Eleftheria terrae: one gene and its partners. Each later gene encodes a partner of the first gene's protein in a complex. Links are inferred from orthologs where the notes say so. Each region holds a gene or a part of one and is shown in the gene's direction. Other genes may lie near its edges. The genes, in order: tsaD, tsaB and tsaE.

Region 1 (9,650 bases):
GGCATGTTCTTGTCGCAGCCGCCGACCACCAGCACGCCGTCCATCCACTGGCCCTGCACGCAGGTCTCGATGCAGTCGGAGATCACCTCGCGCGAGACCAGCGAGTACTTCATGCCTTCCGTGCCCATCGCCATGCCGTCGCTGATGGTCGGCGTGCCGAAGATCTGCGCGTTGCCGCCGGCCTCCTCGATGCCGGCCACCGCCGCGTCGGCCAGCCGCTGCAGGCCCGAGTTGCAGGGCGTGATGGTCGAGTGGCCGTTGGCCACGCCGATCATCGGCTTGCGAAAGTCCTCGGCCTGGTAGCCGAGCGCGTAGTACATCGAGCGGTTGGGCGCGCGCGCCACGCCCTCGGTGATGTTCTTGGAGCGGCGGTTGATGCTCATGGCGTCCTCTTCGGGGATTCGTGGGGGTCTGGAGCCCCACAGTATGCGGCGACGGTTCTCTCTGCTCCAATATATCTTTCAGCTGTGATTGATTCATCGGATATATGAAAGGGCGCCCGTGGAACTGAGGCAGCTCAGGCAATTCGTTGCGGTGGCCGAGGAACTGCACTTCGGCCGCGCCGCTGCCCGCCTTCACATGACGCAGCCGCCCCTGACCATGGCCATCCGCCAGCTCGAGGCCTTGCTGGGCGTGGAGCTGTTCCGGCGCACCCGCCGCTCGGTCGCACTGAGTGCGGCCGGGGCGGTGCTGCTGCCCGAGGCGCGGCGACTGCTGGCTGACGCCGATCGGCTGGGGCCGCTGGCGCGTGCCGCCGCGCAGGGCGGGCTGGGCCGGCTGCGGCTGGCCTTTGTGTCCACCATCGGCTACGGCCCGCTGCCGCACTGGCTCAAAAGCTTCCGGGAGGCCTGGCCCGGCGTCGAGCTCGCCCTTCAGGAGGCGACGCTGGATGTGCAGCTGGCCGCCTTCGCGGCCGGCGAGATCGACGCCGGCTTCGTGCTGCATGCGCCGGGGGCCAGCGGCGTGGCCGGCTTCGAGTCGCAGGTGGTGTTGCGCGAGCCGCTCGTGCTGGCCCTGCCAAGCGACCATGTGCTGGCCGAAGGCGAGGCACCGGCGCTGTCTGCGGTGCTGGCGGAACCGCTGGTGATCTTCCCGCGCGGCATCGCGCCCTCCCTTTATGATGCGGTGCTTTCGCTGTACAGCGCCCATCAATGGGCGCCGCACATCGGCCAGGAAGCGAACCAGATGCAAACCATCGTCAACCTCGTGTCGGCCGGCATGGGGGTGGCGTGGGTGCCGGCCTCGGTGACCCGGTTGCAGCGCCCCGGAGTGGTCTATCGTCCGCTGCCGACGAGCGGCCTGGCCTGTGAAACCAGCCTGCTCTGGGCGCCGCAGCACCATCCGGTGGTGGATCGCTTCGTCGACCATGTGCAGGCGCAGATCGTCGCGCCATGAGCCCAACCACAAGGACCCGCTGATGCTGGTGCATCCCCAGTTCGACCCCATCGCCGTCAAGCTCGGCCCGCTCGCCATCCACTGGTACGGCCTGACCTACCTCGTTGCCTTCGGGCTCTTCCTGTGGCTCGGTTCGCTGCGTGTCAAGCAGCCGCAATGGGCGCAGGCCGGCTGGAGCCGCCGCGACATCGAAGACCTGCTGTTCTACGGTGTGCTCGGCGTCGTGCTGGGCGGGCGGCTGGGTTACGTGCTCTTCTACAAGCCGGTGTTCTACCTGACGCAGCCACTGGAAATCTTCAAGGTGTGGGAGGGCGGCATGGCCTTCCACGGCGGCCTGCTGGGCGTGCTGGTGGCGATGGCGGTGTTCGCCCGCACGCGCCAGCGCCGCTTCTTCGAAGTGACCGACCTGATCGCGCCTTGCGTGCCGACCGGCCTCGCCTCGGGTCGCATCGGCAACTTCATCAACGGGGAGCTGTGGGGCCGGCCGGCCGACCCGGACCTGCCGTGGGCCATGGTCTTCCCCCAGTCGGGCACCAACGATCCCCGCCATCCCTCGCCGCTGTACCAATTCGGCATGGAAGGCCTGTTGCTTTTTGTCCTGTTGTGGCTCTATGCCCGCAAGCCGCGCGCTACTGGCCAGGTCTCCGGCGCCTTCCTGTTTGGCTACGGCACCTTCCGCTTCATCGCCGAGTACTTCCGCGAGCCCGACCGTTTCCTCAACCTGCTTGCACTGGGATTGAGCATGGGCCAATGGCTGAGCGTGCCGATGATGCTTGCTGGTGCACTGATCTGGTGGTGGGCCGGCCGCCGGGCGCGCTGACGCCCCAAAAAAAACGGTCTTTGCCACGCGAAGGTGCGAAGACCGAGAAGGGCCGGAGCCCTGAGGAGATAAGGAGCAATCGCCCAACGCAGAGGGCCAGCATTCAAAGCAAGACCCGGGCCATCTGATTCGGGCGATGTTGCTCCGTGCCGGGAGCCAGCGTTCCCGTCGGTCCGGTACCGCTAGCGCGGATGCGAGAGCAAGATCAGCTCGGCATCCTGTCGATTGCCGGTGTACAGCTGCGCAACAGGAACGGTCCGGCGAGAGGTGCCAGCATTCTCCTCAGGAGTGTCGGCGCGCGCCGCCCGCAGTCGCTGCAAGCGGCTCGCGCGCATCACTTGTCGGTCTTGTGAATCGTGCCGAGCGTCAGGGTCTTGACATGGTACTTACCTTGGTAGTCCGGCAGTGCGAAGAGGTTGTTGCGCGCCATCACGATACCCATCGCGGGTTCCTGTTGCAGGAAGATGATGTCACCCGCGTTTGCGGTGACTTCCGCCTCGGCCCAGTTCTCCGCCTTCGAGTAGATGCGGTGCGTGCCCGGCTTCAGATTGAAGTAGATGAACTGGGAGCCACGGGTGTATCCCATCTCCGAGTCGGTCTCCTGATCGTCCACGAAGACGTTGAAGCGGATCAGCGTGCCGAGGCCCGAAGGGCGCACGACGTAGACGATCGCCTGGCCTTCCTGCGGCAGCTTGGGCAGCTGGTACGAAGCGACTTCCGCCTTCATCACCTCGGGTGCCGGCAGAGTGGCACACCCGGACAGAACAGCGATGGTGACTGCGGCAAGCGCCGCTTTGATGGCTCCAACTCTCATTTCGATACTCCGACTCTCGTTGACGGCCCGGCGGGCTGTCGCTACAAGGAGGTGGAGTTTTTCATTGGTAAGTATTTGTATCAATCCCTCGCCTTGGTGTGAAAGGGAGGCGACAAGACGCGGTGATGGAGGCTGCAACGCGACATGCCTCACGGGCGTTCGCGTGGATCTGTGCTAAGCGATCCAGTGTCGCTTCATGCCGGCTGGGCTGAGAGTGCCATCCGCACCGAGACCGGTATGGCGTGGTAGCCAGCGGCCCACGCCGGCGAAGGGCGAGATCGATGCTGCGACGCTGGCTCAGCTGCGGCGCGGCATTTGGCACTTGAACGTTCGCTTGAGCCAGTCCAGCGAACGGCTGGCCAGGGTGAGAAGCAGGGGGGCCATCACGCGTTCCCGCTCCATCAGCACGCCGCGGTTGCCCAACTGCAACAGGAAGGCCTTCACCGAGTCCTTGCCCAGCCCGCTGGCGCGCACCAGCTGCGCCAGCGGCACGAAGCCGTGCGACATCTGGTGCAGCATGCGCTGGTAAGCCGTGCGCTGGTAAGCGCTCGGCAACTCGGGCCAGCCGGACAGTTTGTATTCCTTCATGGTCCCTGGGCTCTCTGGTCGGGAAGGCACTGTGCACAGTGCGACGGGGGGCGAGACTAACTTGCCGGTCCGGCACCCTAAGTGACATTCCTCACATCAGACGCGGATCGCGCGTGTCCAGGCGTGACAAAAGGCTGCGAAAGGATGGTCGAGGAGCGCCGGCGAATGACTTTGTCGCTGCCGCTACACTTTGTCCCATGTTGGTGATCGGGATTGAATCGTCTTGCGACGAAACCGGCGTAGCGCTGGTACAGAACGTCGGCTCTGCCGTGCCTCGCCTGCTGTCGCATGCCCTGCACAGCCAGATCGAGATGCACCAGGCCTATGGAGGGGTGGTGCCCGAGCTCGCCTCACGCGACCACATCCGGCGGGTGCTGCCGCTGGCGCGGCAGGTCTTGCAGGACAGCGGGCGCAGCCTGGCGGAGGTCGACGTGGTGGCCTACACGCGTGGCCCGGGCCTGGCGGGCGCGCTGCTTGTCGGCGCGGGGGCAGCCTGTGCGCTGGGTGCCGCCCTGGGCAAGCCGGTGCTGGGAGTGCACCATTTGGAAGGGCATCTGTTGTCGCCCTTCCTGTCGACGGATCCGCCGGAGTTTCCCTTCGTGGCCCTGCTCGTCTCTGGAGGGCACACGCAGCTGATGCGGGTGGATGGCGTGGGGCAATACGAACTGCTCGGCGAGACGATCGACGATGCCGCCGGCGAGGCCTTCGACAAATCGGCCAAGCTGTTGGGCCTCGGCTATCCGGGCGGCCCTCAGCTGGCGCGCCTGGCCGAGTTCGGGGACCCGGCCGCCTTCGAGCTGCCGCGGCCCCTGCTGCACAGTGGCAACCTCGATTTTTCCTTCGCGGGCCTGAAGACGGCCGTCTGGACCCAGGTGCGCAAGCTCGGCAGCAACGTGTGTGAGCAGGACCGGGCTCATCTGGCTGCCTCGACCCAGGCCGCCATCGTCGAGGTGTTGCTGAAGAAGTCGCTCAAGGCGCTCAAGCAGACCGGACTCAAGCGTCTGGTGGTGGCGGGTGGTGTCGGCGCCAACCGGTCCCTGCGCAGCCAGCTCGACGAGGCCTGCCGTCGTCGTGGCGTGCGGGTGCACTATCCGGAGCTGGCCCTGTGCACCGACAACGGCGCGATGATCGCGCTGGCCGGCGCCATGCGGCTGCAGGCCGGCCGCGCCCAGGCCCGCTGCGACTACGCCTTCGACGTCAAGCCCCGCTGGGACCTCGCCTCGGTCTGACTGCGGCGTGCATCGGGACAAGGGGTGCTTTCAGGGGCGCCTCTCGCCACGCCGCCCGGCGGCTCCGGGTTCGACGCGGCCGCACCAGGGCCGCAACGCCATCAGCCTGGCGTCCCGATGCGGCTCAGTTCACGCGGGCTCAGTTCACCCGGATCTGCACGCGCTGGGCGGCGGCCTGCTTCGGCAGCGTCAACCTCAGCACGCCGTTGTCGAAGCGGGCCTGGGCCCCGGCCTGGTCCACCGCCGCCGGCAGGGTGAAGCTGCGCGCATAGCGGGCGGGTGCGCGCTCGCGGTAGAGCATGCGCGGTGCCTCGGCGTCCGGCGCAGCGGAGGCCGCCTTGGCCTCCGCCAGCAGCTGTACGCGGCGGCCTTCCACCGACAGCTGGATGTCTTCGCGCGTCACGCCAGGCAGGTCGGCGGTGACGAGATAGGCGGTGGCGGTCTCCACGATGTCGAGCGCCGGCGCGCGACTCGCTTCGGCGCGGTGCTCTTCGGTCGCCTGGCCGCGGGCTTGCAAGCCGTCGTGCAGCAGGCGGTCGACGGCACGCAGCACATCGGGGCGCAGGGCGGTGCTGCGGGCGGTACGGGCAATGGGCATCACGAACATCGGAACTCCTACAATCGTTGCGGTCGCTGCGCAGTCTGCAGCCCCATGCCGCAGGAATTGAGTGCGGCTTTTTTCTTTTCAAGATGCGCACTTCCTTCCATCCTGCTGTCCTCTCCACACGCGGCGTGCAAAGTGCACGCCGCATGGTCGCTGTGCTCGCTGCGGCCCTGCTCGGCACGGCGGCCTGCGCCCAGGCGCCGGCGCCGACCATCAAGCTGGCCCTGGTCGAAGGCCTGTCCGGCAGCTTCGCGAACGCCGGCGAGGCGGTGCACCGCAACATCGCCTGGGCGGTGGAGCGGGTCAACGCCCGCGGCGGCGTGAAGCTGCCCGGCGGCGCCCGCAAGCTGGAGCTGCTGCGGCTCGACAGCAAGGGCAACACCGAGGAAGCCTTGTCGATGTTCCGCGCGGCGGTGGACCAGGGCGCCGGCTTTGTCCTGCAGGGCAACAGCTCGGCCACTGCCGCGGCACTGCTCGACGCGGTCAACAAGCACAACCAGCGCGAGCCACAGCGCCAGGCGCTGTTCCTGAACTACTCCGCGGTGGACCCGGCGTTGACCAACGAGAAATGCAGCTTCTGGCATTTCCGCTTCGACGCCCATGCCGACATGCGACTGGCAGCGCTGATGGATGTGCTGGCGGCCGACCGTGGCGTGCATCGCGTCTACCTGATCGGCCAGGACTACAGCTTCGGCCAGCATGTGGTGCGCAAGAGCCGCGAGATGCTGGCGGCCCGCCGCCCCGACATCGAGGTGGTGGGGCAGGAGCTGCACCCGCTGGGCCGCATCAAGGACTTCCTGCCCTATGCCGCCAAGATGAAGGCGGCCGGCGCGCAAGCCGTGGTCACCGGCAACTGGGGCAACGACCTGACGCTGCTGATCCGCGCGGCGCGCGAGGCGGGCCTCGATGCGAAGTTCTATACCTTCTACGGCAATGCCCTCGGTGCGCCGGCGGCCATCGGCGATGCCGGGGTCGGCAAGGTCCTGGCGGTGGCCGAGTGGCATCCCAATGTCGGCACGCCCAGCTCCGACGCCTTCTATGCCAGCTTCCGCCAGCGTTTCCCGCAACCGGCCGACGACTATGTGCACGCGCGCATGCAGGCCATGGTGGAGCTGCTGGTGCAGTCCATGCAGAAGGCCGGCAGTGCCGAGCCGGCCAAGGTGGCCCGCGCGATGGAGGGGGCCGCCTACGACGGTCGCAGCCTGGGCGGCTTCCATGCCGGGCGCATGCGGGCGGCCGACCATCAGTTCATCCAGCCGCTCTACGTCAGCCAGATGCAGCGCGCCGGCGGCGACGGCGCGCGCTTCGACAACGAAGGCTCCGGCTACGGCTTCAAGACCATGCGCTATCTCACGCCGGAGGCCACCGAGCAGCCCACCAGCTGCCGCATGACGCGGCCGTGACGCAGCGGGCTGCGCCGCCGGTGCCACGCTGGTGGGCAAGCGGTCCACGGCTTGCCGTATAATCCCGGCTTCCTGCCCGAAGGCTGCCCGTTCAGGGGAGTGCCTGCCTGGTGCCTCAAGGCCCGGGCCGGCCAGGCAGGAAACGCACGGCGCGAGTTGGTTTCACCCGCGACCGCAAGTGAAAACGAAACCGCAGGCTCTGTTCCGGGCAGCGGTTTCCATTCAAGGAATCGAGTAAAAATGTCCGTTGCAGAAATGAACAAGGCCGACATCATCAAGGCCAACGCCCGTGGCGCTGCCGACACCGGCTCTCCCGAAGTGCAGGTCGCTCTGCTGACCGCCCGCATCAACGAGCTGACCCCCCACTTCAAGCTGCATGCCAAGGATCACCATGGCCGCCGCGGCCTGCTGAAGATGGTGAACCGTCGCAAGCGCCTGCTGGCTTACCTGAAGGGTAAGGACGCCGACCGCTACACCGCGCTGATCCAGAAGCTGGGCCTGCGCAAGTAAGCTGCCGACAATGAAAGAGAGCCTGTCTGGGATTGCCAGTACAGGCTCTTTGTTTTTGGAGCCGTGCCGACGTAAAGCGTTGCTGTGTCATTCCAGGGGGGTTGCCGCACCGGCAGTCCCGCTGGAATGGCATCCGCGCTACGGCGGGCGACTCCAGGCCAAATGCGCTGCCACAACGCGCAAGTATCACTGGAGACACTCATGAGCAGTCTGTTCAACAAAGTCACGAAGACCTTCCAATGGGGCCAGAACACGGTCCGCATGGAAACCGGCGAAATCGCTCGCCAGGCCACCGGCGCAGTGCTGGTGGACATCGACGACACCGTGGTGCTGGCCACCGTCGTCGCCGCCAAGAACCCGAAGCCGGGCCAGGACTTCTTCCCGCTGACGGTCGACTACATCGAGAAGACCTATGCCGCCGGCAAGATCCCGGGCAGCTTCTTCAAGCGTGAAGGCCGCCCCAGCGAGCTGGAAACCCTGACCTCGCGCCTGATCGACCGTCCGATCCGCCCGCTGTTTCCCGAAGGCTTCTTCAACGAAGTGCAGCTCGTCATCCACGTGCTGTCGCTGAACCCCGAGGTCGATGCCGACATCGCCGCCATGATCGCCAGCAGCGCTGCGCTGTCGATCTCCGGCATCCCGTTCAATGGCCCCATCGGCGCCGCGCGAGTGGGCTACATCAACGGCGAGTACGTGCTCAACCCGAGCAAGACGCAGCAGACCACCTCGCGCATGGACCTGGTGGTGGCCGGCACCGAAGCCGCCGTGCTGATGGTCGAGTCCGAAGCCGACCAGCTGCCGGAGGACGTCATGCTGGGCGCCGTGGTGTTCGGCCACGAGCAGGGCAAGATCGCCATCAACGCCATCCATGAGCTGGTGCGCGAAGCCGGCAAGCCCGAGTGGGACTGGCAGCCCCCGGCGAAGGACGAAGCCTTCATCGCCAAGGTGAATGGCCTGGCCGAAGAGAAGCTGCGCGCCGCCTACCAAATCCGCTCCAAGCAGGCCCGCACCCAGGCCACCCGCGACGCCTATGCCGCGGTGAAGGAAGCGCTGAAGGCCGAAGGCGCCGAGTTCGACGAAGTGAAGGTCGAGGGCCTGCTGTTCGAGATCGAGGCCCGCATCGTGCGCAGCCAGATCCTGGCGGGCGAGCCGCGCATCGACGGCCGTGACACCCGCACCGTGCGCCCGATCGAGATCCGCACCGGCGTGCTGCCTCGCACCCATGGCTCGGCCCTGTTCACCCGCGGTGAAACGCAGGCGGTGGTGGTGGCCACGCTCGGTACCGAGCGCGACGCCCAGATCATCGATGCGCTGAGCGGCGAGTTCACCGACCGCTTCATGCTGCACTACAACATGCCTCCGTTCGCCACCGGCGAGACCGGTCGCGTCGGCAGCCCCAAGCGCCGCGAGATCGGCCACGGCCGCCTGGCCAAGCGGGCGCTGATCCCGGTGCTGCCGTCCAAGGACGACTTCGCCTACGCGATCCGCGTGGTGTCGGAGATCACCGAGTCCAATGGCTCGTCGTCGATGGCCTCGGTCTGCGGCGGCTGCCTGTCGCTGCTGGACGCGGGCGTGCCGCTGAAGGCGCATGTGGCGGGCATCGCCATGGGCCTGATCAAGGAAGGCAACCGCTTCGCGGTGCTGACCGACATCCTGGGCGATGAGGATCACCTCGGCGACATGGACTTCAAGGTGGCCGGCTCCACCACCGGCGTGACGGCCCTGCAGATGGACATCAAGATCCAGGGCATCACCAAGGAGATCATGCAGGTCGCGCTGGCCCAGGCCAAGGAAGCCCGCCTGCACATCCTCGGCAAGATGGTCGAGGCGATGGGCGGTGCCAAGACCGAGGTCTCGCAGTTCGCGCCCCGCCTGTACACGCTGAAGATCAACCCCGAGAAGATCCGCGACGTCATCGGCAAGGGCGGCGCGACCATCCGCGGCCTGCAGGATGAAACCGGTGCCCAGATCAGCATCGAGGACGACGGCACCGTGACCATCGCCTCCACCGACACCGAGATGGCCGAGCTGGCCCGCAAGCGGATCGAGGAGATCACCGCCGAGGTCGAGGTGGGCAAGGTCTACGAAGGCCCGGTCACCAAGATCCTGGACGGCATCGGTGCGCTGGTGAACCTGCTGCCGGGCAAGGATGGCCTGGTGCACATCAGCCAGATCGCCCATGAGCGCGTCAACCGCGTGCAGGACTACCTCGAAGTCGGCCAGATCGTGAAGGTCAAGGTGCTGGAGACCGACGAGAAGGGCCGCGTCAAGCTGTCGCGCAAGGTGC
Region 2 (9,742 bases), 890 kb from region 1 along the record:
AAGACCGCCCGCCTTGGCTACGACGGCAAGGGCCAGGTCACGGTGCACAGCCGCCAGGACCTGCAGGCTGCCTGGGACCAGCTCGGCCGCGTGCCCTGCCTGCTGGAGAAGCGCCTGGAGCTGGCCTTCGAGGTCAGCGTGATCGTCGCCCGCAACACGCAGGGCGAGCTGGTGCACTTCCCGCTGCAGCAGAACCTGCATCGCGGCGGCATCCTGGCCGTCACCACCGTGCCGGCGCCCGACCTCACCGCGGAGCTGCAGGCGCGTGCCATCGCGGCGGCCGAGACGGTGGCGGCCGAGATGGGCTATGTGGGCGTGCTGTGCGTCGAGTTCTTCGTGCTGAAGGACGGCAGCCTGGTCGCCAACGAAATGGCGCCCCGCCCCCACAACTCGGGCCACTACACGGTGGACGCCTGCGACGTCTCGCAATTCGAGCTGCAGGTGCGAGCGATGACCGGCCTGCCGCTGGTCGCGCCGCGACTGCATTCGCCCACCGTGATGCTCAACCTGCTGGGCGACCTGTGGTTCCGCAACGGCGAGGCCGAGGCCACCCCGCCCTGGGAGGCGGTGCTGGCCCTGCCGGGCACCCACCTGCACCTCTACGGCAAGCAGTCGGCCCGCCCGGGCCGCAAGATGGGCCACCTCAATGTCACCGCCGGCAGTACCGCGCAGGTGCGCGAGGTGGCGCTGCGCTGCGCCGAACTGCTGGGCCTGCCGGCCTTCTGATCCGGAGCACCGCACCCGTGGCACGCATTCTCGACGGACATGATCCGCAGCACCTGGCCGAGGCCGTGGACGCCCTGGTGGCGGGCCGGCTGGTGGCCTTCCCGACCGAAACGGTCTATGGCCTGGGCGCCAATGCCGCCGATGACGCCGCCGTGGCCCGCATCTTCGCCGCCAAGGGCCGGCCGGCCGACCACCCGCTGATCGTGCATGTGGCCCATATGGAGGCCAGCCAGCCGCTGGCGGCGGCCATTCCGCCGGCCGCCCAGTCGCTGATGACGGCCTTCTGGCCCGGTCCGCTCACCGTCATCGTGCCGCGCCGCCCCGGCGTGGCCGAGGCGGCTGCCGGCGGGCAGGACACCATCGGCCTGCGCTGCCCGGCACACCCGGTGGCCCGCGCGCTGCTGGAGGCCTGTGCGCGGCGCGGCGTGCCGGGCCTGGCCGGGCCCAGCGCGAACCAGTTCGGCCGCGTCAGCCCCACCACCGCCGAACATGTGGCCGGCGAGTTCGACGCCGACGTGCTGGTGCTCGACGGCGGCGCCTGCCAGGTCGGCATCGAATCGACCATTGTCGACTGCTCGCGCGGCCGGCCGGTGCTGCTGCGTCCGGGCATGATCGGCCGGGCCGAGATCGAGGCGGTGCTCAACGAGCCCCTGCTCGACCGCGACGCCCAGGCGCCGCGCGCGCCCGGCACGCTGGAGGCCCACTATGCGCCACGCGCCCAACTGCGACTGATGAGCGCCGACATCCTGCAGACCGCGCTGCAGGTGCTGGGCGACAGCTCGCCGAAGCTGGCGCTATATTCGCGGACCGTGCGCGCGCCGCGCGGCATGCAGTACCGCCGCATGCCCGCAGACGCCGCCGAGGCGGCACAGCAGCTGTTTGCTGTCCTGCGTGAGTTCGACGCCGCGGGCGCCGAACTCATCTGGGTCGAGAGCCCGCCGTCGTCCCCCGAGTGGGACGGTGTGCGCGACCGGCTGGCCCGTGCCGCGGCGTCCTGAGCGGCCTTGCTTGCGCTGCCGACGCCTTTCAACTTTCACACCGGAGATTCCATGTCCCTGCGCCTTTCCCGCTGGCTGCCCCGCCTTCGACTCGCCGCTCTGGCCGGTGCCGCCGTGGCGGCCCTCACCGCCTGCGGCGGCGAGGTGTCCGACCCCTTCAAGCCCCAGCGCATCCTGTCGGTCGGCGACGAGTACAGCTACATCGACGCGACCAGCGGCGCGAAGTACACCATCAACGGCCTGACCAGCGATTCCAAGTTCGACTGCAGCGTCTACCCGCTGTGGAACCAGTGGGTCGCCCGCGAGTACGGCTTCACCTTCCAGGAGTGCAAGGGCGCTGACGGCCGGGCCCGCGCGCTGGCCAAGGAAGGTGCGAAGGTGGCCGATGTCGGCGTGCAGGCGGACGTCGCTGGCGGGGTGCAGGACAAGGACCTGGTCCTGCTGCAGGTGGGCGCCAACGATGTGTGGCAGCTGTACCAGGACCTGATCGCCGGTGGCGACCTGGCGGCGCTCAAGAACGAGGCGACGCGCCGCGGCGATGCCCTGGGCCAGTTGGTCAAGAACTGGAACGACAAGGGCGCCCGGGTGGTGGTGATGGACGTCTTCAACCAGGGCCAGACGCCCGAAGCCGGCGCCGCCGCTGCGACGAACCCGACGGCACGCACCCAGCTGCAGGAACTCAGCACCGCCTTCAACGACGGCCTGCGCGCCGTCCTGAGCGGCAACCAGCGCAAGACGGTGCTCGTGCTCGGCAATAACCGGCTCAGCAAAGCCGTCGAGGACAAGGACCTCAAACATCGTGACACCAACGCCTGCCTGGACAGCGTAGCCACCGCGAAGGCGTGCAGTACGGCCACCCTGAACGCCGGAGTCGATCCAAATCCACGCACTTTGGACTACATCTTCGCCAAGGACCGTTATCTCACCCCCGCCATGAACCAGGCACTGGGCGAACAGGCCGTCAAAGAAACGGACCAGCACCCGTTCTGACCCGCCCCTGCGCTAGCGCCCGGCCGGCCCCTTCGCGGCGCCGGCCGGCACTGCGTAGCGGATCTTCATCCCCAGGATCGCGCTGGCCAGGGCCAGCGTGATGGCATTGGCCGCGATGATCGGCCATTCGCCGATCATCAGCCCGTACACCAGCCACATCGTGATGCCCAGCGTGAAGACGCTGTACATGCCGAGCGAGATGCCGCTGACGTCGCGCGTCCTGAAGGTGTGCCAGGCCTGCGGCACGAAGGAGGCCGTGGTCAACGCAGCAGCCAGGAAGCCGAGTCCGTCGGTCACGTCGATGGTCATGGAGCGCGCTCCGTGCTGAGCGGGGGGGAAGAAGGATCGGGAGAAGACGGCAAGGCGGTACCGGTCGCCTCATCCCGTGCCGCCCAGTCGACCAGCGCCTCGAGCACCGGCCGCGCGGCGGCCGCCTCGGGATGGTTGATGACCGCCACCACCACGTAGCGCCGGCCGCTGGCCGCCAGCACATAGCCGGCCACGCCGACCACATCGCGCAAGGTGCCGGTCTTCAGGTGCGCCCGGCCGGGCGCCGCCGCAAAGCGCTTGAGCGTGCCGTCGACGCCCGCGATCGGCAGCGAAGCCAGCAGCTCCGGCATCACCGGGCTGGCCCAGGCGGACTGCAGCAGGCGGGCCAGGAACTGCGCGCTCAGCCGGCCTTCGCGCGACAGGCCGGCGCCGTTGTCGAGCACCAGCTCCGGCGCCTCGCCCCATTTCGCCACCGCCCACTGGCGCACGGCCACCTCGGCCGTTTCCAGCGAGCCGACGCCCTGCGCCACCAGGCCCAGGGTCAGGTAGAGCTGCCGGGCCATGGTGTTGTTGCTGAACTTGTTGATGTCGCGCACCACCTGGCCGAGCGGCGGCGACACCGCCACATGCAGCGGCTTGGCCGCCGGCGGCGCCACGCCCTCGCGCACCCCGCCGCCCAGCCGCCCGCCCAGGCCGCGCCACATCGCTTCGACGGCGCGGGCATTGAAGCTGGCCGGATCGGCATACGCCAGCGACCAGCTCTTCTCGCCGCAGGCCAGCGGATAGGCGCCGCGGAACAGCAGGCGTTCACGCCCGCCCAGCTCGGCCTTCAGCGCGGCCTGCCAGTCGCTGCAGGGCGCGGTGTGGTCGAGTGGCACCATCGTGTCGATCGACACCCCGGCCAGTGGCGGGTCGGCGGCAATGCGTGCCACGCCGCGGGCCGGGTCCGGCACGAAGTCCAGGCTCAAGGCCTTGAAGTTGATCAGCAGCGCATCGGGCGCCACGTTGTAGGGCCGCAGCGGATCGCCGTCGAAGGCGGCTGGATCGGAGCCGATCGCATCGAAGGCAATGTGGTCCAGCACGATGTCGCCGCGCACCTCCTGGATGCCCAGCTGCTGCACCCGGCGCAGCAGGGCCCAGAGCCGCTCCATCACCAGCGTCGGGTCGCCCAGGCCCTGCAGATGCAGGTCGCCCTGCAGCACGCCGTCCTGCACCACGCCGTCGGCGTACACCGGCGTGCTCCAGGTGTAGGCCGGCCCCAGCAGCTCCAGCGCGGCATAGGTCGTCACCAGCTTCATCAGCGAGGCCGGCTGCACGCCGGCCCGCTCCCGCCAGGCCAGCCGCGGCAGCGCCGCGCCCACCTCGATGACTTCGGCCGCCAGCGCCTCGCGCGGCACCTTGGCGCGCGCCAGCGCAGCATCGACGGCCGCCGGCAGCGGCGCGGGCGGCAAGGTGCCGCCCCAGGCCAGGCTGCAGGACAGGAAGAAGACCGGGACGATTCCCCCGCACAGCCAGGCGGGCCAGCAGCGACACAAGTGCATGGCGCCATTATCCCGATACGCGCTGCGGCCCGGCGGCCCGCCGCTGCGCCACGGCCCCGCTAAACTGCCTGCCTGTGTTGTTGTTCCGGCCTGGCCCGGCTTCCTGTTCGTGCTCACCCCCACCCCCGCCCTGCTGGCCCTGGAAACCGCCACCGACACCGTGCACCTCGGCGTGCTGGTGAACGGCCGCCCGTGGGTGCGCGAAGACGCCGGCGGCGCCCAGGCGTCGGCGCAACTGCTGCCGGCCATCCTGTCCTTGCTGGCCGACGCCGGCCTGACGCTGCAGCAACTCGACGCCATCGCGTTCGGCCGCGGGCCGGGCGCCTTCACCGGCTTGCGCACCGCCTGCGCCGTGGCGCAGGGCCTGGCCTTCGGTGCCGGCAAGCCGGTCGTGCCGGTCGACACGCTGCTGATCGTGGCCGAAGCGGCGCGCCGCGACGGCGGCGGCGACGATGTCTGGGCCGCCCAGGACGCCCGCATGAACGAGATCTACGCCGCCCGCTACCGCTGGGACGGCCACGCCTGGCACACCCTGCAGGCGCCGGCGCTCTACAGTGCCGCCGCACTCGCCCAGGCAGTGGCCGACCACGGCGGCGACTGCCTGGCCGGCAGCGCGGTGGAGCCGCACCGCGAGGCACTGGCGGCCACCGGCCTGCGCCTGCAGCCTGCCGCTCGGCCCGACGCGGCCGCCCTGCTGCAGCTGGCCCAGGCCGCCTGGCAGCGCGGCGAGGCCGTCGATGCTGCCCTGGCGCTGCCGCTGTACATCCGCGACAAGGTGGCGCAAACCACCGCAGAACGCGAAGCGCTGGCCCAGGCTGCCGCGCGGGGGCCGGCATGAGCTCGCTGGCCCGCCCCTGCGATGCGCCGCAGCTGATGCCGATGACGGTGAGCTCGCTCACCGCGGTGCTGGCGGTCGAACACCAGGCTTATGAATTCCCCTGGACGCGCGGCAACTTCGTCGACTCCCTGCATGCCGGCTACCTGGCGCGGCTGCTCTACAGCGCCGACGGCGTGCTGCTGGGCTATTTCGTCGCCATGCCGGGCTTCGAGGAGATGCACCTGCTCAACCTCACCGTGGCGCCGGCGCACCAGCGCCGTGGCCATGCGCTGCACCTGCTCGACACGCTGCAGGGCATGGCCCGCGACAGCGGCGCCCGCCAGCTGTGGCTCGAGGTGCGCGTCTCCAATGCCCGCGCACGAGCCCTCTATGACCGCTACGGCTTTCGCACGGTGGGCCAGCGCAAGGGCTACTACCCCGCCTGCGAAGGGCGCCGCGAGGATGCCATCGTGATGAGTCTGACGCTATGAGCTGGGACCCGAGACAGCTGGCCATGCTGAAGGAAATCGGCGTGCTGCCCTGGGAACCGCGCGACGCCGGCCCGGCCGACGAAGGCCATCCGCAGGCACCGGCTGTCGAAGCCGCGCCGGCCGAGGCGCCGGCGCAGCCGCGGCAGGCCGCCGCCCCCGCCATCCCGGCGGCACCGGCCGCGGCCCGGCAGACGCCGACCCAGGAGCCGCCGCAGGTGCCACCGCGGACCACCGCCGACCCGGCCTCCGTGGCCCCGGTGGCGGTGCACGCGCGCCGCCCCACCGGCGTCGAGCAGATGGACTGGCCGGCCCTGCGCGAGGCCGTGGCCGGCTGCCAGGCCTGCAAGCTGTGCAATGGCCGGCGCAACACGGTGTTCGGCGTCGGCCATGAGCAGGCCGACTGGATGATCGTCGGCGAAGCGCCCGGCGAGCAGGAAGACCTGAAGGGCGAGCCCTTCGTCGGCCAGGCCGGCAAGCTGCTCGACAACATGCTGCGGTCGCTGGCGCTGACCCGCAGCGAGGCGCCGTCGACCCACCAGGTGTTCATCGCCAACGTGCTGAAATGCCGGCCGCCACACAACCGCAACCCGGAGCCGGAGGAAGTCGCCCAGTGCGAGCCTTTCCTGCAGCGCCAGGTGGAGCTGGTGCAGCCCAAGATCATCGTGGCAATGGGCCGCTTCGCGGTGCAGTCGCTGCTGCGCACCGGGGAGCCGATCGGCCGGCTGCGCGGCCGGGTGCATCGCTACCACGGCGTGCCGGTGATCGTCACCTACCACCCGGCGTATCTGCTGCGCAACCTGCCGGACAAGGCCAAGGCCTGGGAAGACCTGTGCCTGGCCGCCGACACCGCGGCCGCAGCCAGCGCGGGCTGAAGCCCGCAAAGACGGCGGCCGATGTCCGGCAGCAGCAGCCCGCCCAGCGGCAGCAGTGGCGACCCGGCCGCACTGGCTGACCTGCACTGGTTGCTGCTGTCACCGCCCCTGCTGACCGACGGCCGCTTCAGCGCCCCGGTGCAAGGCTTCGACGCCCGGCAGCAGGCCGAGATCGCCCACTGGCTGCAGCAGCTGCGGCAACAGCCGCAGGCCCTGCATCGCTTTCTTGCCGAACGCGCCCTGCCCGCCACCCCCGGAGCCGCACCGCGGCGGCTGCCACTCGGCCGCTACGCGGAGCGGCTGCTGGAGTTCTACCTCCTCCACGGCCCGACCCACCGGCTGGTGGCGGCCAACCTGCCGCTGCGCCATCCGCCCGGCAGCCTGCCGGGGCTGGACCACACCACCCTGGGCGAGATCGATTTCCTGCTGCACAGCCGTGACGGCCAGGCCCTGCACTGGGAACTGGCGGTCAAGTTCTTCCTCTGCACCGCCACCGGCGAGGAGGCCGGTGCCGCCGACTTCATCGGCCCCGACCGGGCAGAAACCCTGCCGTCCAAGCTGCACAAGCTGTTCGAGCGCCAGCTGGCCCACCCTGCGCCACCGCCCTGGCAAGACGTGGCCTGGCAGCCGCAGGCCTACACCCGCGGCTGGATGTTCTACCGCCACGACCGCCCGGTGGCACGCTGCGCCCTGCTGGCACCGGACCATCTGCAGGGCCGCTGGCTGCCCTGGCGGGACCTCGACGCGCTGCCGGCCGGCGACTACCTGCTGCTGCCCCGCGCCCGCTGGATGGCGCCGGCCGAGGTGACGGCAGCCGTCCCGACCCTCCCCCGCGAAGCACTGCCCGACATGGTGGCCAGCCTGTGGTCCGGCGCGCCACCGGCAGGTGCGCGCCGCTGGCCCAGCGCGCAGTTGCTGGCCCGCCTGCAGCCCGGCATCGACCTGCGCCGCGAGGCCGACCGCTGGTTCGTGGTGCCCGACGGCTGGCCCGAGGCCTGAGCGCACCGGCTTCAGCCGTGCGTGCCCAGGTAGCGCTTGCGCCAGAAGAAGAGGCCCAGGCCCGCGCCGACCAGCAGCATGATGATGGCGGCGGCCCAGAAGCCGGAGCTGCTGTGGATCAGCGGCAGGAAGTCGAAGTTCATGCCGAAGATGCCGGTGATCAGGTTGAGCGGCAGGAAGATGGCCGTCAGCACCGTCAGCGTGCGCATGATCTCGTTGGTGCGGTTGCTTTGCGCCGAGAAATGGATCTGCACCGCGCCTTCGGCGGAGCTCTCCAGCCGCCGCACATGGCCCAGCACCCGCTCGATGTGCTCGACCACGTCGCGCGAGCGCACCCGCAGCAGGTCGCGCTCGCGGCGGCTGCTGCTGTCGCCGGGGGCCGGTCGCTCCTCGAAGGTGTCGATCCATTCCAGCGCCGCGCTGCGCTGGTCTTCGCAGATGTCCTCCAGCAGGTGCAGCGCATTGCGCCAGTCCAGCAGCACCTGCCAGCTGCGAAAGCGCCCGCGCGGGTCGAGCAGCGCCCGCTGCAGCAAGCCCAGCTGCTTCGTCAGCAGCCGGCGCAGCTCGAGGTAGCTGTCCACCATCTGGTTGACCATGCGCAGCATCTGGTCGTCCGGGCTGGTGGGCAGGCGGGCCGAGGCGCCGCGGCCATCGGCCGGCGCACCGTTGCCGCCGGCCTGGCCCATCTGCGCCAGCCGGCTGATGAAGCTGTCCCACACCTGGCAGGCACCGGGGTGCACGGTGAGCAGCAGGCGGTCGAACACCGCAAAGCCCACCGCGCTCGTGTCGATGGCCTGCAGCACCTGCTGCGCACCGGCCAGCGAGCCGGGCTGCTCATCGGCGGCCGGCAGCGCACTGGAGACGCTGCCGGCCGCCAGCCGGCGGAACACCAGCAGGTCGTACCAGGAGGTGTAGTCGAAGTGCGAGGGCAGCTGCCGGTTCAGCAGGTCGGAGATGTGCAGGTCCACCAGCGCACCGCCCGCCCACTGCTGCAGGAAGGACTGGATGGGCCCGATGTCGAGCTCGAACTCCTCGCGGGAGGTACCGATCCACAGGTAGCCCTGCTCCGGCGGCTGCGCGGGCAGCCCCGGCAGCTCGGTGAAGCGGGCACCGACATGAAAGACGCGCATCGGCGGATCTTAGCGGCGCAGGACGCGGGCCGCCTCGATCGCGAAATAGGTCAGCACCCCGTCGGCGCCAGCGCGCTTGAAGGCCAGCAGCGACTCCATCATCACCGCGTCGTGGTCCAGCCAGCCATTGGCCGCGGCGGCCTTCAGCATGGCGTACTCGCCGCTCACCTGGTAGGCGAAGGTCGGCACGCGGAACTCGTCCTTCACGCGGCGCACGATGTCGAGGTAGGGCATGCCGGGCTTGACCATCACCATGTCCGCGCCTTCGGCGATGTCCATCGCCACCTCGCGCAGCGCCTCGTCGGAGTTGCCCGGGTCCATCTGGTAGACCTTCTTGTCGCTCTTGCCCAGCGCGCCGCGCGTGCCCACCGCATCGCGGAAGGGGCCGTAGAAGGCGCTCGCATACTTGGCGCTGTAGGCCATGATGCGGGTGTGCACCGAGCCGCGCGCCTCCAGCGCCTGGCGGATTGCGCCGATGCGCCCGTCCATCATGTCGCTCGGCGCGACGATGTCCACGCCCGCCTCGTCATGCGCGAGCGCCTGGCGGGTCAGCACCGCCACGGTCTCGTCGTTGAGGATGTAGCCAGTCTCGTCGAGCAGCCCGTCCTGGCCGTGGCTGGTGTAGGGGTCGAGCGCCACGTCGGTCAGGATGCCGAGCGAGGGAAAGCGCCGCTTGAGCTCGCGCACCGCGCGGGGGATCAGGCCCTCGGGGTTGTAGGCCTCGCGGCCGTCCTCGGTCTTCAGCGAGGGCTCGATGGCGGGGAACAAGGCCAGCACCGGGATGCCCAGCGCCACGCACTCTTCGGCCACCGGATACAGCCGGTCGAGGCTCATGCGCTGCACGCCGGGCATGGACACGACTTCCTGCACTTGTGAATGACCGTCGATGACGAACACCGGGTAGATCA
Region 3 (9,725 bases), on another replicon or contig:
TCAGCGAGGTCAACAGGGCATGGGGCAAGGACATGGGGGCGAAGCATACGACACGGCCCGGCTATGCAACCAGTTGCATGAATGCGCCGACCGCCACTAGACTATGCAACTGGTTGCATTCCACCGCCCACGATTCGAGAGGAGACACCGATGACCCCCTACCCGCACCTGCTGGCCCCGCTGGACCTGGGCTTCACCACCCTTCGCAACCGCGTGCTGATGGGCTCGATGCATGTGGGGCTGGAGGAAGTGGACAACGGCTTCGAGCGGATGGCCGCCTTCTATGCCGAGCGGGCCCGTGGCGGGGTCGGCCTGATCGTCACCGGCGGCATCGCGCCCAATGACCGGGGCCGGCCCATGCCCGGCGGCGCCGCGATGACCACGCAAGCCGAGGCCGACAGGCACCGCGTGGTGACCCGGGCTGTGCACGAGGCCGGCGGGAAGATCTGCATGCAGATCCTGCACTTCGGCCGCTATGCCTACCACCCGCAGCTGGTGGCGCCCAGCGCCCTGAAGGCGCCCATCAACCAGTTCCGCCCCCATGCCCTCACCTCTTCCGAGGTCGAGCAGACCATCGAGGATTTCGCCAATGCCGCGGCGCTGGCTCAGGGCGCCGGCTACGACGGCGTGGAGATCATGGGCTCTGAGGGCTACCTGATCAACGAGTTCATCGCCGAGCAAACCAACCAGCGCAGCGACGAATGGGGCGGCAGCTACGAGCACCGCATCCGCTTCCCGCTGGAGATCGTGCGTCGCACCCGGGCGCGGGTCGGGCCCCACTTCATCATCATCTTCCGGCTTTCGATGCTGGACCTGGTGGAAGGCGGCTCCACGGTGGACGAGGTGGTCCGCCTCGCGCAGGCACTGGAAGGCGCAGGCGTGACGCTGCTCAACACCGGCATCGGCTGGCACGAGGCACGCATCCCCACCATCGCCACCAAGGTGCCTCGGGCGGCCTTCGCCTGGGTGACGCAGCAGCTGAAGGGCAAGGTCGGCATTCCGCTGGTGGCCACCAACCGCATCAACACGCCCGAGGTCGCCGAGCAGGTGCTGGCCGACGGCATGGCGGACATGGTGTCGATGGCGCGGCCCTTCCTTGCCGACCCGGACTTCGTCGCCAAGGCGGCGGCCGGCCGGGCGGACGAGATCAACACCTGCATCGGCTGCAACCAGGCCTGCCTCGACCACACCTTCGCGGGCAAGGTCACCTCCTGCCTGGTGAACCCGCGTGCCTGCCATGAAACGCTGCTGGTCGCGTCGCCCGCGCCGCGGCGCGAGTCCATCGCGGTGGTCGGGGCTGGCCCGGCGGGGCTGGCGTTCGCCACCACCGCGGCACGCCGCGGCTTCGACGTCACGCTGTTCGACGCCGCCGACGAGATCGGCGGCCAGTTCAACATCGCCAAGCAGGTGCCCGGCAAAGAGGAGTTCCACGAGACGCTGCGCTACTTCCGGCGGCAGCTCGAAATCACCGGCGTGCAGTTGCGCCTGGGGCAGGCCGTCAGCGCCACCGACCTGGTCGAGGCCGGCTTCCGCCACGTCGTGCTGGCCACCGGGGTGACGCCGCGCACGCTGCAGTTCGAGGGCGTGGACCATCCCAAGGTGCTGGGCTACCTGGACGTGTTGCGGGCCCAGCAGCCGGTGGGCGCCAAGGTGGCCATCATCGGCGCGGGCGGCATCGGCTTCGACGTGGCCGAGTACCTGCTGCACGAGGGTGTGTCGCCCAGCCTGGACGCCGCCCGGTTCTTCGATGAATGGGGCGTGGACCGCAGCGGCACCGCACGCGGCGGCCTGAAGCCGGCGCAGCGGCCACCGGCGCCTCGCAAGATCTGGCTGTTGCAGCGCAAGACCAGCAAGGTGGGTGACGGCCTGGGCAAGACGACGGGCTGGATCCACCGCGCCTCGCTGAAGCAGCGGGGCGTGGAGATGATCCCCGGGGTCAGCTACCGCAAGGTGGACGACGAAGGCCTGCACATCACGGTGGACGGCCGCGACCTCACCTTGCCGGTGGACCAGGTGATCGTCTGCGCCGGCCAGGAGCCGCAGCGGGAGCTGCAGGCCGGGCTGGAGGCCGCCGGCTGCCGTGTCCACCTCATCGGCGGTGCCGACCGGGCGATGGAGCTCGACGCCAAGCGGGCGATCGGCCAGGGGACCGAGCTCGCGCTGCGCTTTGACCCGGATGCGCCGCAGGCCGCAGAGCCGGCGCCATCATCCATGCCGGCACCGCGGCTTGCTCCGAAGGCCGCGCAGTCGCTGCAGGCCTGGCATGCCATGGTGCAGCAGGGCCGGATGTCCGGCTTGCCGGAGCTGCTGCACCCCCGTGCGGTGTTCCGCTCGCCAATGGCCCACACGCCCTACCCGGGCGCCCAGGCGGTGCAGCTGATCCTGGGCACCGTCATCCAGGTCTTCGAGGACTTTGCCTACCACCGTGAGTTCATCGATGCGGACGGCCAGAGCGTGGTGCTCGAGTTCAGCGCCACCGTGCAAGGCAAGCAGCTCAAGGGCATTGACATGATCCGCTTCGACGAGGACGGCAAGATCGTCGACTTCGAGGTGATGATCCGGCCAATGAGCGGCCTGCAGGCGCTGGGTGAGGAAATGGGGCGCCGGCTGGCGCCCTACCTGGCGGCGATGAAGACCGCCTGAACGCCGCTGCGAGCACGGGGCGGGAAGCGCCGTGCTCCAGCGCCGGCCTGGCCCGGCGCCGACCCACGGCAGCGCCCCCGGCGCGGCCCGCCAGGACCCTTCACTGCCGGCGCCTGCTCACACAAGAAGCAGGCCGCGGAAGCCGCGTGCGGCATAGTAGGACTGCACGCCGTTGTGATACACGAACACCCTGCCATAGCGGCGGTCGCCGAAGAGCGCCCCGCCCTGTGAACGGAGCTCCGGCGGCGTCCGGATCCAGCTGGAGGTCTTCGTGTCGAACTCGCCAAGTGCCTGCAGCGCCCGGTACTGGTCTTCCGTGAGCACCTCGATGCCCATGTCGGCCGCCATCTCGATCGCGCTGCCCTCGGGCTTGTGCTCCTTGCGTGCGTCCAGCGCGGCACGGTCGTAGCAGAGGCTCCTGCGGCCGCTCGGGCTTTCCCGCGAGCAATCGCAGAAGGTGAGGCGCTGGGTCTGCGGGTCCCTGCCGATCACGTCCGGCTCGCCGCCGGTCTGCTCCATGGCCAGGAGCGACTTCAGTGCATCGGCGCTGCCTTCGAGCCGGGCCTGGACGTCCGCCCACGCGATGCCGTGGTGGCGCTGCATGTTCTTCTCGAACCGCGCCTTCAATGCCTGGAGCAGTTCGCTGCGTTCTTGTGCCTTCATGTTCTTGGAGCCAGCTGGTGTTGAGTTGCAAGACAGGCGCCAGGGCCGCGACGGCTGGCACCTCCGGTGGCGCAACTGGCCGGTCCGGGCGGCAGCGCCGGCCTGGGTCACGGGCGAGCGCCCCTTGCGGCCGGGCAGGCACCGACCCACCGTCGGCCCTCCCCGATCGCGGGGCCGCCCCGGCTTGTTGCGGCCCCATTTATATCGCCGGCCGTCCGGCGCCGCCTCTCCGAACCTGCCATCCTGCGATCGCCTGGGGTCGCCGTGCCTTGCCGGGGCAGCGGGGACTGGGGCCGGGGCCGGTCCCGTACGCTCTGGCCCGGGGGAGGGAGGAAGGCGGGTCATCGGCGTCCACCAGCCCCACCCGCGCCCTCGCGGAGCGGTTCTCGTGCCGAGCGTTGCACGTCCAGCCTGTGGGGGGTGCGCAGGAGGGGGCCTTCCCCGAAGGGCGCCCCTGGCGGCCGTTCAGGGGTTCCGGCTCCCGGCGTCCGGTCCGCCTTGCCGCAGCGCCCACTCGATGTGCTCCGCCAGCAGCGGGCTGGCCGCTGCCAGTGCCTCGCGCAGGGCCTGCTCCATCGCCGGCTGCGGCCCGGCGCGCAGCGCGTTGCCCATCGCCACCGCCAGGTTGCGGCGCCAGCGTTCATGGCCGATGCGGCGGATCGGGCTGCCTTCGGTGTAGCGCAGGAAATCGGCTTCGCTCCACGCCCACAGGGTTAGCAGGGGGGGATCGGTCAGCGGCGCGCGGGCGTCGAAGTCCGGCAGAGAGGCACGCTGGGCGTACTTGTTCCAAGGGCAGGCGAGCTGGCAGTCGTCGCAACCATAGATGCGGTTGCCCATCAGCGGCCGCAGCTCCGGCGGAATCGGCCCGGCATGCTCGATCGTCAAATAGGAGATGCAGCGCCGGGCATCCAGCCGGTGCGGCGCCACGATGGCGCCGGTGGGGCAGGCCTGCAGGCAGGCGCTGCAGGAGCCGCAATGCGCGCTCTCGGGAGCGCTCGGCGGCAGCGCAAGGTCGAGGTAGATCTCGCCGAGGAAGAACATCGAGCCCGCCTCCCGGTGCAGCACCAGGGTGTGCTTGCCGCGCCAGCCCTGCCCGCTGCGGCTGGCCAGCTCGGCCTCCAGCACCGGTGCCGAATCGGTGAAGACGCGGTGGCCGAAGGGCCCCAGCCGCTCGGCCATGCGGTCGGCCAGCTTCTGCAAGCGCTGGCGCATCACCTTGTGGTAGTCGCGCCCGCGGGCATAGAGCGACACGGTGGCCGCTTCGGGTCGCCGCAGCCGGTCGAACTCCACCGCCTGCCAGCCGGGCGGCGTGCCGCGCGGCAGGTAGTCCATGCGGGCGGTGATCACGCTCACCGTGCCGGGCACCAGCTCCGCCGGCCGCGCCCGTTTCAGGCCGTGCGCCTCCATATAGGCCATCGATCCGTGAAATCCTTCGGCGAGCCAGGCCAGCAGGCCGGCCTCGGCACTGGCCAGGTCGACGCCCGCGACGCCGATCTGTGAAAATCCCAGCTCACGCGCCCACTGTCCGACCTCGGCCAGCAGGGCGGCGTGATCGACGACCTTGGATTGATGCATCCCCCGATTCTAGAAAGCCGCCGCCTGCACTGGGCCGACGAGGCCGCCTGTGCCGCCTTTGCGCAAGGCCTCGCCCGGCGGCCCGAACTGCGCACTGCCTTCATCGAACTGCAGGGCCCCCTGGGCGCCGGCAAGACGACCTTCGTGCGCCACCTGCTGCGCGCCCTGGGCGTCACCGGCCGCATCAAGAGCCCCACCTACGCGGTGATGGAGCCCTACGAGCTGCCTGGCCTGCCGGCCTGGCATTTCGACTTCTACCGCTTCGACGACCCCCGCGAATGGGAGGACGCCGGCTTTCGCGATGTCCTCGCCAGCCCCGGCCTCAAGCTGGTGGAATGGGCCGAGCGCGCCGGTGGCCTGCTGCCGGTCGCCGACCTGCGCATGGAACTTGCCACGGCGCCGGATGACCAACGCGAAGTGACCCTCACTGCCCACACCCCCCTCGGCCAGGCCTTGCTGGCTGCATGACCCCATGACACAGCGGCGCGAACTCCTTCGACATGCCGGCAGCCTGGTGCTGCTGCTCACCGCCCCCCGCCTCGCCTTCGGCGCCAGCATCGTGGCGGTGCGGGTGTGGCCTGCCGACGAATACACCCGCGTGACCCTGGAAAGCGACACGCCGCTGCAGGCCAAGCACTTCGTGGTGGGCAACCCCGACCGCATGGTGATCGACATCGAGGGCCTGGAGCTGAGCCCGGCCTTGCGCGAGATCGTCGGCAAGGTGCGGGCGGATGATCCCTACATCGCCGGCGTGCGGGTCGGCCAGAACCAGCCCCGCGTGGTGCGGCTGGTCATCGACCTGAAGCAGGCCGCACTGCCGCAGATGTTCACCCTGGCACCGGTGGCCCACTACCAGCACCGGCTGGTGTTCGACCTCCACCCCACCGTGGAGCCCGATCCGTTGCTGGCGCTGATCCGCGACAAGGAAAAGGCGGAGCGACAGGCCCAGGCGGCCATCAACGACGCGCTCGGCGAGTTCATCGACCGCAGCAAGGGCAACAACAGCAAGCCGCCGGCCGCCCCGCCGCCGGTGGCAGCGGCCTCGGCCCCGCCCGAGTCACCGGCCGCCGGGCCGGCGGCGCCCCCGGGCCCCGGTACGCGCAAGGCCGAGCTGGACGCGAAGGAAAAGAAGAAGATCGACCGCCTAGTCATCGTGGCGCTGGATCCCGGCCATGGCGGCGAGGACCCGGGGGCCATCGGGCCCAGCGGGCTGAAGGAGAAGGACGTGGTGCTGCAGATCGCGCGCAAGCTGCGCGAGCGCATCAACGCCGAGCCCAACATGCGGGCCCTGATGACCCGCGACTCGGACTTCTTCGTGCCGTTGAACCAGCGGGTGGACAAGGCCCGCCGGGTGCAGGCCGACCTGTTCATCTCGGTGCACGCCGATGCCTTCATCACGCCGCAGGCGCGCGGCGCCTCGGTCTTCGCGCTGTCCGAGCGCGGGGCCACCAGCACCGCCGCGCGCTGGATCGCGCAGAAGGAAAACGCGGCCGACCTGGTGGGCGGCGTCAACGTGAAGCATGCCGACAGCCATGTGATGCGGGCCCTGCTCGACATGTCCACCACCGCCCAGATCAATGACAGCCTGCGTGTCGGCAGCGAGGTGCTGGGCCAGATCGGCAAGGTCGGCAAGCTGCACAAGTCGCGGGTCGAGCAGGCCGGCTTCGCGGTGCTGAAGGCCCCCGACATTCCCTCGATCCTGGTGGAAACCGCCTTCATCTCCAATCCCGAGGAAGAGTCCAAGCTCAAGAGCGCCGACTACCAGGAAGAACTGGTGGATGCCATCATGACCGGCATCCGGCGCTACTTCGCCAAGAACCCGCCGCTGGCCCGCAACCGGCAGCTCTGACGGCGCAGCGGCGGCCGGCCGACCCTCACGCTCCCCCTTCGCGCAGCCACTCGCCCAGCCGTGCCAGCGTGACAGGCTGCGGCGTGCACAGGTCGTCGCAGACCCGCAGCGCACCGTCGAACGGGCCGGCCGCGAAGTAGGCGCTGCGCGTGATGACGGTGGCGATGCCGGCGGCCCGGGCCGCGGCCAGCCCGTTTGGCGAGTCTTCCAGCGCCACCGCCTCGACGGGCCGGCAGCCCAGCCGCTGCAAGGCCAGCCGGTAGGCCTGGGGGTCGGGCTTCTTGCGAGGCGCGTCTTCGGCACACACCACCGCGGCGAAGCGGCCCGGCCAGCCGGCTCCCAGCGCGGGGCGCAGCAGGGCCTCCACATTGGCCCGGCCACTGGTGGTGGCGATCGCCTGGGCCACGCCCAGGCTGCGGCCCTCCTCCATCAGCGCCCGGACACCCGGCCGCAGCGGCAGGCCGGCACCCGCGAGCCGCTCGAGGTGGAAGCGGTTCTTGCGACGGTGCAGTTCGCCGGCCAGCCGTTCGCGCGCGGCTCCCGGCGGCGGGGCGTCCGGCCGCTGGGCCAGGTCGTGCAGCAGGCGCTCGTAACCACCGGCCACCTGCAGCAGCCGGCCATAGTCGGATTCGCTCCAGCGCCATGGCAGGCCCATCGACTCGAAGGCGAGGTTGAAGGCCACGCGGTGGCCATCCCGCTCGGTCTCGGCCACCGTGCCGTCAATGTCCCAGATGAGCGCGCGCAGCACGGCCGGCGCCTCAGCCGGCGGCCGGCAGTGCGCGCTGCAGGGCGTCGAGGTGCAGCACCACGTGTTCGGCCAGCCGCTCGGCGGTGAGCCCGAAGTGGCGCGACAGCTCCGCGGCCGGCGCGGAGGCGCCATAGCCATCCAGCCCCAGCGCCGCCACGCAGCCGTACTGGCTCCACCACCGCGTCACGCCGGCCTCGACGCCAAAGCGGGGCAGGCCCGGCGGCAGCACCTGCGCTTGCCACTCGTCGGGCTGGCGGTCGAACACGCTGCTGCAGGGCATGGAGACAATGCGCACCGGCACGCCACGCGCATCGAGCAGTCCCTGGGCCTGCACCGCGAGCCCCACCTCCGAGCCGGTGGCCAGCAGCACGGCCAGCGCCTGTGGCCGGTCGCTGAGCACGTAGGCACCCTGCTGAATGGCGGTGACCTGCTCCGCATTGCGACGCTGCGCCGGCAACACCTGGCGCGACAGCAGCAGGGCACTGGGTCCCGGCCGCTGCACCGCGCTGCTCCAGGCCACCGCGGTCTCTGCGGTGTCGCAGGGACGCCAGACATCCAGCCCGGGAATCAGCCGCAAGCTGGCCGCATGCTCGACGGGCTGGTGCGTCGGCCCGTCCTCGCCCAGGCCGATGGAGTCGTGCGTCAGCACATGCACCACCCGGCAGCGCATGAGTGCCGCCATGCGCAGGGCATTGCGGCTGTAGTCGCTGAAGGTGAGGAAGGTGCCGCCATACGGCAGCCAGCCGCCATGCAGCGCCAGGCCGTTCATCACGGCGGCCATGCCGAATTCGCGCACGCCGTAGTGAATGTGCCGCCCGCCCGGCCGGTCGCCGGCCACCGCGCCGCAGCGGGGAAAGTCGGTGAGCGTCGAGCCGGTGAGGTCGGCCGAGCCGCCCAGCAGCTCCGGCAGTGCATGGGCGAGCGCCGCCAGCACCTGCTGCGAGGCCCGGCGGGTGGCCACCGCCTCGGTGCTGGCGCCGAAACCGGCCAGCAGGGGCAGCAGCGTTTCCTGGAAGTCGCCGGGCAGTTCGCCGCGCAGACGGCGCTCGAATTCCGTGGCCAGCCGGGGGTGGGCGTCGCGGTAGGCTGCCAGCCGGGCATGCCAGTGCTGCCGCCATGCTGCGCCGCGCGCCCGGGCGTCCCAGGCGGCATAGACCGGCGGCGGGATGTGAAACGGCGGATGCGGCCAGCCGATGGCCTCGCGCGTCAGCTGCACCTCGGCTTCGCCCAGCGCTTCGCCATGTGCCTTCGCGCTGCCGGCCCGGTGCGGCGAGCCGCGGCCGATCTCGGTGCGGCAGACGATGAGCGTTGGCCGCTCGCTGTCCGGCGCCGTCGCCTGCCGCAGCGCCGCATCGACCGCCGCCACGTCATGGCCGTCAATCGGTCCGAGCACCTGCCAGCCATAGGCGCGAAAGCGCGCCGGCGTGTCGTCCGGGAACCAGGGGCCGACCGGGCCGTCGATCGAGATGCCGTTGTCGTCGTACAGCACCACCAGCTTGCGCAGCCGCCAGGCGGCAGCCAGCGAGCAGGCCTCATGGCTGATGCCCTCCATCAGGCAGCCGTCGCCCACGAATGCGAAGGTGCGGTGGTCCACCACCGCGTGGCCTTCGCGATTGAACTCATCGGCCAGCAGCTTCTCGGCCAGGGCCATGCCGACCGCGTTGGCCAGGCCCTGGCCCAGCGGCCCGGTGGTGGTCTCCACGCCGGGCGTGTGGCCCACCTCGGGGTGTCCGGGCGTCAGGCTGTGCAGCTGGCGGAAGCGCCGCAGCTCCTGCATCGGCAGGTCGTAGCCGCTGAGGTGCAGCAGGGCATACAGCAGCATGGACGCATGGCCGTTGGACAGCACGAACCGGTCGCGGTCGGGCCATTGCGGGTCGGCCGGGTCGTGCCGCAGGTGGCGGCCCCACAGCGCCACCGCCATCTCCGCCATGCCCATGGGCGCGCCGGGATGGCCACTGCGGGCCTGTTGCACCGCGTCCATCGCCAGTGCGCGCAGTGCGTTGGCCATCTGGCGGTCGGTGTCGTCGGGGTGGTCGGGATGCATGGCGTTCTCCTTGCCTCAGGCGTGTTGCGCGCGGCCGATCTCGACCAGGCGCAGGATCATCGGGGTCAGGATCAGTTGCATCGCGAGATCCATGCGGCCGCCCGGCACGACGATGGTGTTGGCCCGCGACATGAAGGAGTCACCGATCATCGACAGCAGATACGGGAAGTCGATGCCGCGCGGATTGCGGAAGCGGATCACCG

The links.
Region 2: the proteins of tsaD (region 1) and tsaB are in contact, whole or in part, in a solved structure (PDB 4WQ4), measured with the Escherichia coli proteins. The link is inferred for Eleftheria terrae from one-to-one orthologs.
Region 3: the proteins of tsaD (region 1) and tsaE are in contact, whole or in part, in a crystal structure (PDB 6N9A), measured with the Thermotoga maritima proteins. The link is inferred for Eleftheria terrae from one-to-one orthologs. Residues at the interface, in WP_004082750.1 of Thermotoga maritima: Cys10, Asp11, Arg49, His50, Leu82, Gly84, Gly135, Gly136, Glu154, Thr155, Leu156, Asp157, Asp158, Ser159, Glu162, Asp165, Lys166, Arg169, Leu170, Tyr175, Lys213, Thr214, Leu217, Tyr218, Gln221, Arg222, Asn324; in WP_004082108.1 of Thermotoga maritima: Leu37, Gly38, Lys46, Lys57, Val59, Lys60, Ser61, Thr63, Phe64, Thr65, Leu66, Met67, Val69, Pro71, Tyr82, Arg83, Leu84, Asp86, Asp88, Phe89, Asp93, Ile128, Asp130, Glu131, Arg134.

Annotation. Positions count from the first base shown.
Region 1 is NZ_CP106951.1:5,152,405-5,162,054, forward strand. The notes cover bases 2,923-5,830. They hold tsaD (tRNA (adenosine(37)-N6)-threonylcarbamoyltransferase complex transferase subunit TsaD), read left to right. Parts: upstream 2,923-3,814; coding sequence 3,815-4,846; downstream 4,847-5,830. Other genes in these bases: N7L95_RS23175 (DUF2846 domain-containing protein), read right to left, coding at 2,923-3,029; N7L95_RS23180 (hypothetical protein), read right to left, coding at 3,327-3,617; N7L95_RS23190 (Hsp20/alpha crystallin family protein), read right to left, coding at 4,986-5,453; N7L95_RS23195 (branched-chain amino acid ABC transporter substrate-binding protein), read left to right, coding at 5,597-5,830. Outside these bases: ilvD (dihydroxy-acid dehydratase), read right to left, coding at 1-383; N7L95_RS23165 (LysR family transcriptional regulator), read left to right, coding at 502-1,395; lgt (prolipoprotein diacylglyceryl transferase), read left to right, coding at 1,418-2,215; more of N7L95_RS23175, read right to left, coding at 2,550-2,922; more of N7L95_RS23195, read left to right, coding at 5,831-6,853; rpsO (30S ribosomal protein S15), read left to right, coding at 7,094-7,363; pnp (polyribonucleotide nucleotidyltransferase), read left to right, coding at 7,565-9,650.
Region 2 is NZ_CP106951.1:4,260,634-4,270,375, reverse strand. The notes cover bases 3,444-6,443. They hold tsaB (tRNA (adenosine(37)-N6)-threonylcarbamoyltransferase complex dimerization subunit type 1 TsaB), read left to right. Parts: upstream 3,444-4,523; coding sequence 4,524-5,363; downstream 5,364-6,443. Other genes in these bases: N7L95_RS19075 (uracil-DNA glycosylase), read left to right, coding at 5,830-6,443; rimI (ribosomal protein S18-alanine N-acetyltransferase), read left to right, coding at 5,360-5,833; dacB (D-alanyl-D-alanine carboxypeptidase/D-alanyl-D-alanine endopeptidase), read right to left, coding at 3,444-4,525. In the rest of the region: N7L95_RS19110 (5-(carboxyamino)imidazole ribonucleotide synthase), read left to right, coding at 1-726; N7L95_RS19105 (L-threonylcarbamoyladenylate synthase), read left to right, coding at 744-1,724; N7L95_RS19100 (SGNH/GDSL hydrolase family protein), read left to right, coding at 1,776-2,714; N7L95_RS19095 (SemiSWEET transporter), read right to left, coding at 2,727-3,023; more of dacB, read right to left, coding at 3,020-3,443; more of N7L95_RS19075, read left to right, coding at 6,444-6,705; N7L95_RS19070 (DUF1853 family protein), read left to right, coding at 6,727-7,704; N7L95_RS19065 (magnesium transporter CorA family protein), read right to left, coding at 7,716-8,834; hemB (porphobilinogen synthase), read right to left, coding at 8,844-9,742. UniProt on the Escherichia coli protein: Required for the formation of a threonylcarbamoyl group on adenosine at position 37 (t(6)A37) in tRNAs that read codons beginning with adenine.
Region 3 is NZ_CP106952.1:106,758-116,482, forward strand. What follows is about bases 3,630-6,612. They hold tsaE (tRNA (adenosine(37)-N6)-threonylcarbamoyltransferase complex ATPase subunit type 1 TsaE), read left to right. Parts: upstream 3,630-4,875; coding sequence 4,876-5,349; downstream 5,350-6,612. Other genes in these bases: queG (tRNA epoxyqueuosine(34) reductase QueG), read right to left, coding at 3,772-4,881; N7L95_RS24855 (N-acetylmuramoyl-L-alanine amidase), read left to right, coding at 5,354-6,612. Also shown: N7L95_RS24825 (PadR family transcriptional regulator), read right to left, coding at 1-34; N7L95_RS24830 (oxidoreductase), read left to right, coding at 151-2,643; N7L95_RS24840 (DUF4256 domain-containing protein), read right to left, coding at 2,761-3,306; more of N7L95_RS24855, read left to right, coding at 6,613-6,730; N7L95_RS24860 (HAD-IA family hydrolase), read right to left, coding at 6,756-7,478; tkt (transketolase), read right to left, coding at 7,489-9,522; N7L95_RS24870 (phosphoribulokinase), read right to left, coding at 9,538-9,725. UniProt on the Escherichia coli protein: Required for the formation of a threonylcarbamoyl group on adenosine at position 37 (t(6)A37) in tRNAs that read codons beginning with adenine.